DNA from 2 places in the Enterobacter sp. fkY84-1 genome. Region 2 is predicted to be linked to the other one. Evidence: riboswitches for the same ligand, from Rfam matches in the RefSeq annotation. Region 2 holds a riboswitch; the other holds the start of a gene.
The links. A riboswitch is a leader RNA that binds a small molecule or an ion and turns the genes downstream of it on or off. The one in region 2 is predicted to bind thiamine pyrophosphate.
Positions count from the first base shown of each region.

Region 1 (3,405 bases), 510 kb from region 2:
CAGCTCCAGCGCCTGTCCGGTTTTACGAGCATGACGCGCGTAGAGCTCACGGCTGCTCCACAGCAGCATCATGGTCAGCATAACGCACAGCAGTCCGGCAGCCAGCGCTATGCGTACCGAGGTCCAGGTCGCCTGCCAGAGAACGGGCTGTTGCAGGACGGACATAAGATTGAGGTTCAGGCCGTCAACAATAACGGCCAGCAGCGGCGGCAGCAACAGCAGCAGCGCCAGCGCGATCAGGATAACATCGCTGATGCGGCTGTGCAGGCTGTCCTGCGGATCGCGCCAGCCGGTTATTTGATGACTACCTGCGGGAATGGCTTTACTCAGCTGCTGGCTCAACAGCACCAGCACCAGACAGCACGCCATCTGGACTATCGCCAGCAGCGAGGCGCGACCGGGATCGTAGTCGTAACTCAGCGCCTGGTAAATCGCCAGCTCAATGGTGGTGGCCTGCGGCCCGCCGCCAAGTGACAGCACGGTGGCAAAGCTGGCAAAGCAGAGCATAAAGATTAATGCCGCCACGGGCGGGAGCTGGCGGCGCAGCCACGGCCATTCGACAAAACGGAAGAACGACCAGCCGCGCATGCCTAGCTGGGCGGCAATCTGCCGCTGCTCGCCGGGAATGTTCTCCAGCGCCTGCAAAAAGAGACGCGTTGCCATCGGCATATTGAAAAACACGTGTGCCAGCAGGATACCCTGCAGCCCGTAAGGCGAGAAAGACCATTCCAGACCAAGCTGGCCGAACAGCGAAGCCAGCCAGCCCTGGCGGCCGTAAACGCTCAGAATACCAAATACCGCTACCAGCACGGGCAGGATCAGCGTCATGGCGCACAGGCGCAGCAGGGCCTGCCTGCCGGGAAAACGCCGCCGATAGAGCGCGCGTGCAAGAAAAATAGCCGGGATCGCCGACAGCAGGGCAGAAAGAGACGCCTGCCAGAAGGAGAACCGGATAACGTGCCAGAGGTAGCTGTCGTGCCAGAGGGCGAGCAGGTCGCTCTCCGGCGCGTTAAACCACAGCGCAAGAAAGGCTCCCAGACTGACCGCCACCATGACGACGGCGGCGAGCAATCCGGGGAGTAACCAGCCGGGAATTAACGGCTGACGGCGCGTTGCCATTCACTTACCCATGCGGCACGCTGCGCGGCGACCTGCTGCGGCGTAAACTCCAGCGAGGTTTTCGGCTTGGTCAACTGCTCAAAACCAGTGGGCAGCGCAACGCTGGTGACCGGATACATCCAGTTGCCCGCTGGAATGGCGTTCTGGAATGCCGGTGAAACCATAAACTTCAGGAACTTCTCGGCCAGCTCCGGCTGTTTGCTGGCGGCGGTACGCGCGGCCACTTCCACCTGCAGATAGTGCCCTTCCGCAAAATCAGCCGCAGCATAGTTGTCTTTCTTCTCGGCGATAATGTGGTAGGCCGGGGAGGTGGTGTAGCTCAGCACCAGATCGCTTTCACCTTTCAGGAACAGGCCATAGGCTTCGCTCCAGCCTTTGGTCACGGTGACGGTTTTGGCGGCCAGCTTCTGCCACGCTTCCGGCGCCTTATCGCCGTAGACTTTCTGCATCCACAGCAGCAGGCCCAGGCCCGGCGTGCTGGTCCGCGGGTCTTCGTAAATCACGCGCCACTTCTGGTCGCTTTCCACCAGCTCTTTCAGGCTCTTCGGCGGGTTTTTCAGCTTGTTTTTATCGTAGACGAAAGCAAAGTAGCCGTAGTCGAACGGCACAAAGGTGTCGTTCTTCCAGCCGCCCGGCACGTTAACGGCCTCTGCCGCGACGCCGCTTTTGGCAAAGAGTTTGGTTTGCGAGGCGGCTTCCAGCAGGTTGTTATCCAGGCCGAGCACCACGTCGGCTTTGCTATTTTTCCCTTCCATGCGCAGGCGGTTGAGCAGCGAAACGCCATCTTCCAGCGCCACGAACTTCAGCTCGCAGTTGCAGTCGGCTTCAAAGGCTTTTTTGACGACCGGACCAGGGCCCCAGTCGGCAGAGAAGGAGTCGTAGGTGTAGACCGCCAGAACGGGCTTGGCTAAAGCGGGCAGCGCGAACAGCGCCAGCAGGGGGAGAACTTTTTTTAACACTTTGCACCTCAGGGTTGAGTGGCAAAGGATTTTGAGCGACAGCCTCAAATCCCTTCGCCGGCGTTATCCGGATCAGGTTCGACGGGTATTATCTCAGCGCACATCTGTGATGCAGCACCCCGTTGAGAACGGCGCTATTGTAATGATTTGGTGAATATTACGAAAGCGTTATGGCTCCGGGGGCGCAAACCAGGCGGATTTAAAATCAAACCAGCCCAGGGTGTTCATCCGCAAGCCGCGCATGCTGCGCTGGCCCTGGATCATCAGCCAGTGGTGGATCAGCGGGACGATCGCCTGCTCGGCCAGCAGCTGCTGGCACCATACGGCAAGATTCATCTCGCCCGCACGCCACAGAGCGGCATCCTGCTGCCAGTCCCGGTCGATGCAGTGCTGGATCAGCGGGACTTCATACAAATGCGAGAAGAGGGAAAAATCGAGCGGCAGGGTGAAGTTGGCGCTGTTCAGCCAGATATCGCTGGCGATTTCCCCCTGGTGCCATTCGTCATAGTCCACTTCCCTGATGTCCAGCCTGACCCCCTCCGCTGCCAGCAGTCGGGTCATGATCCTCGCGATAAAACGATGCTCAACATGATCGCGGTAGTAGGTCAGGGTGATGGACTCCAGCCCTGCGGGCTTGTCGCAGCGCGTTGGTCGGGCATGGTGCCAGCGCGGAAGCAGGCCGTACGCCGGGAACCAGTATGTCTGGTACTGCTCTTCCGCATGGTAGATAAGATTGGAAGGAGACAGCACGTGGCTGATCCACTTGCGGACAGCCGGGTTTGCCCCACGGTGGGTGCGGCGGTCAAAGAGGAGATAGTAGCAGCCCTCCTCCAGGCGGCTCTCCACGGCCTTTTCTCCGGTGGTGGGGCCTTCAAGCGTCAGCCCGCAGCTCAGGTCTTCATTGAGATCCGGCAATACCCACACGTTCACTTCGTCGATCAGCGCCCGATAGCCAAAGTAGTCATCGAACGCGCGGATTTTCAGCTGGTTGCTGTTATTGCGGGAGACGGAGTAGGGCCCGGTGCCAATCGGCAGGCTGGCAAAATTGTTCAATGATTCCCACTCGGCAGGCAAAATCATCGACGGCACATAGCCCAGCAGCCAGGGAAGCCACTTGTCCTGCTGCGCCAGCTCGATATCCAGCGTCCAGGCCGTGGGGGAGTGGATGCGCGAAATATGCGAGTAGAGCGGCAGCCTGCGGGCGCGTTCCAGAGAGGCGATGACGTCGTGCATCTCCAGTTCGCGACCGTGGTGAAAGTGGATGCCGGGGCGTAAGAAAAAGCGCCAGTGGCGCGGGGAAAGCTGTTGCCAGTGGTGCGCGATATCC
Region 1 covers NZ_CP169393.1:733,615-737,019, forward strand. Annotated here, with positions in the region: gene thiP (thiamine/thiamine pyrophosphate ABC transporter permease ThiP) at 1-1,119, opposite strand, end outside; gene thiB (thiamine ABC transporter substrate binding subunit) at 1,095-2,078, opposite strand; TPP riboswitch at 2,110-2,210, opposite strand; gene sgrR (HTH-type transcriptional regulator SgrR) at 2,247-3,405, opposite strand, start outside.
Region 1: another riboswitch for thiamine pyrophosphate. It lies ahead of thiB (thiamine ABC transporter substrate binding subunit); the one in region 2 lies ahead of thiC (phosphomethylpyrimidine synthase ThiC).

Region 2 (3,405 bases):
TTTGCTTCTGATCGGAGAGGTAAAACGCGGGCCTTCACCGGTTTCGAAGTACAGGCCAAGGCCCATCGCATCCGGAATGGTCAGAATATCCGAGAAGAGGATCGCAGCATCCAGCGGGAAGCGGCGCAGCGGCTGGAGCGTCACTTCACAGGCCAGCTCGGCGTTTTTGCACAGCGACATAAAATCGCCCGCCTGCGCGCGCGTGGCTTTGTACTCTGGCAGATAGCGTCCCGCCTGGCGCATCATCCACACCGGGGTGACATCAACGGGCTGGCGCAGCAGCGCACGCAGATAACGATCGTTCTTCAGTTCGGTCATTTTTGCAGTTCCTTAAGCGTCATGGCCTCAGTGTAACACTACTCATACTCGGCCCGACACATCGCTACGGTATCTTCTATCAGCCGACGCGCCACGGTACCCGGTGGGGGGAGCAGCGGTAGATCGTCATAGCGATACCAGTTCGCATCCAGCAGCTCTTTCTGATCGATAACGATCTCGCCGCTGTCATAGTCGGCCATAAAGGCCGTCATCAGCGACTGCGGGAACGGCCACGGCTGGGAGGTGACGTAGCGCAGGTTCTTCACTTTGATTCCGCTCTCTTCCATCACCTCGCGCGCCACTGCCTGCTCCAGCGTTTCGCCCACTTCGACGAACCCGGCCAGCACGGTATGAATGCCGTTGCGATGGCGGGTATGCTGTGCAAGCAAAATAGAGTCATCCCGACGGATAGCGACGATAATGCACGGCGCAATTTGTGGGTAATAACGTTCGCGGCAGTGGCTGCAGAGCATCGCCCACTCGGTTTTACTCGGGTGCATGGTATGGCCGCAATAGCCGCAGTATTTGTGCGAGCGGTAAAACTCCGCCAGCTGCACGCCCCGCCCCGCCAGCTGGAACAGGCCTACGTCCAGATCCAACACCTGGCGAACGGATCCCATATCCTGACGACGCGATTGTTGGATCAACCACACGGGTTCACCCTGCCACTCGCCGATCTTCAGCGCAGGCTGGCCCACGAGATCGAACGTTTCCGCCGCACCGTAGGGCAGCTCTCCACCGGGCAACCATAATTTTTGTTCGTGACTGACGATCCACCAACCCAGATCTGATTTTTCAATAATACGATCCATATCTATTGCACTACCTTCGCTTCACTGACATGTTGTTAGCATTGTGGTTACATTCTGGATGAGCAGATTCAATCCTACACTTTGCGGAGTCGACCATGTTAAACCAGCTAGAAAGCCTGACTGAGCGCGTTAGAGGAAGTAACAAACTGGTGGATCGCTGGCTACATGTGCGCAAGCATCTACTCGTGGCTTATTACAATCTGGTCGGTCTTAAGCCTGGCAAAGAATCGTTTATGCGGCTGAATGAAAAAGCGCTAGATGATTTTTGTCAGAGCCTGGTCGACTATCTGTCCGACGGCCATTTCAATATTTATGAACGCATTATCCGCGAAATGGAAGGGACAACGCCGTATTTAGCGGCCAGCAAGCTTTGTCCGCTGCTGGAAGCCAACACCCAGCAGATCATGGATTACTACGATTCCACGCTTGAGAACGCCATCGATCACGATAACTATCTTGAGTTCCAGCAGGCGCTTTCCGACCTTGGCGAAGCGCTGGAAGAGCGATTCACGCTGGAAGATAAGCTGATTAGCCTCGTCCTGGACGCCAGCCCCGAAGATAACATCGCGCGCCCGGCTTGAGTTCTTAATCGTTAACGAGTAATTTACAACCATTCGCCCCTCTCACGAGGGGGATTTATCTTGTCGGAGTGCCCAGAGCGAAAGCCGGGCTGAGACCGTTAATTCGGGATCCGCGGAACCTGATCAGGCTAATACCTGCGAAGGGAACAAGAGTCACACTGCTGTTGTATCGCCCCCCGGGCGATCCTCTCTTGCTTCATCCGTCGTCTGACAAGCCATGTCCTTCACTTTTGGAATGAGCTATGTCTACTGCAAAACTGACCCGCCGCGAACAGCGTGCACAGGCCCAACACTTCATCGACACCCTGGAAGGCACCGCTTTCCCGAACTCGAAACGCATCTACATTTCCGGCTCGCAGGCCGATATCCGCGTCCCGATGCGCGAAATCCAGCTCAGCCCGACGCTTATCGGCGGCAGCAAAGAGAATCCGCAGTATGAAGACAACGAAGCCGTGCCGGTGTATGACACCTCCGGCCCGTACGGCGATCCTGATGTGGCTATCAACGTCCAGCAGGGTCTGGCAAAGCTGCGCCAGCCGTGGATAGAGGCGCGTAACGACTGCGAAGAACTGAGCGTACGCAGTTCTGCATACACCAAAGAACGCCTGGCCGACGACGGTCTGGACGCGCTGCGCTTTACCGGCCTGCTGACGCCAAAACGCGCCAGAGCGGGCAAATGCGTGACGCAGCTGCACTACGCCCGCCAGGGGATCGTCACGCCGGAGATGGAGTTCATCGCCATCCGCGAGAACATGGGCCGCGAGCGTATCCGCAGCGAAGTGCTGCGCTACCAGCACCCGGGCGAAGGCTTTGGCGCACGCCTGCCGGAGAACATCACGCCGGAGTTTGTGCGTGACGAAGTGGCCGCAGGCCGCGCGATCATCCCCGCCAATATTAACCACCCGGAATCCGAGCCGATGATTATCGGCCGCAACTTCCTGGTGAAGGTCAACGCTAACATCGGTAACTCGGCCGTCACCTCCTCCATCGAAGAAGAGGTTGAAAAGCTTGTCTGGTCAACGCGCTGGGGCGCGGACACGGTAATGGATCTCTCCACCGGCCGCTATATTCACGAAACCCGCGAATGGATCCTGCGTAACAGCCCGGTTCCGATTGGCACCGTCCCGATTTATCAGGCGCTGGAGAAGGTCAACGGCATCGCCGAAAACCTTACCTGGGAAGCGTTCCGCGACACGCTGCTGGAGCAGGCGGAACAGGGCGTGGACTACTTCACCATTCACGCGGGCGTGCTGCTGCGCTACGTGCCGATGACCGCGAAGCGTCTGACCGGCATCGTCTCGCGCGGCGGTTCGATCATGGCGAAGTGGTGCCTCTCCCATCACCAGGAGAACTTCCTTTACGAACACTTCCGCGAGATCTGCGAAATCTGCGCCGCGTACGATGTCTCTCTGTCGCTGGGCGACGGCCTGCGCCCGGGCTCCATCCGCGACGCTAACGACGAAGCACAGTTTGCCGAGCTGCACACGCTGGGCGAGCTGACCAAAATCGCCTGGGAGTATGACGTGCAGGTGATGATTGAAGGCCCGGGACACGTGCCGATGCAGATGATCCGCCGCAACATGACCGAAGAGCTGGAGCACTGCCACGAAGCGCCGTTCTACACGCTGGGGCCGCTGACCACCGACATCGCGCCGGGCTATGACCACTTCACGTCAGGCATTGGCGCGGCGATG
Region 2 covers NZ_CP169393.1:222,934-226,338, reverse strand. Annotated here, with positions in the region: gene hemE (uroporphyrinogen decarboxylase) at 1-318, opposite strand, end outside; gene nudC (NAD(+) diphosphatase) at 357-1,130, opposite strand; gene ACEPLT_RS01035 (Rsd/AlgQ family anti-sigma factor) at 1,226-1,711, shown strand; TPP riboswitch at 1,766-1,874, shown strand; gene thiC (phosphomethylpyrimidine synthase ThiC) at 1,954-3,405, shown strand, end outside.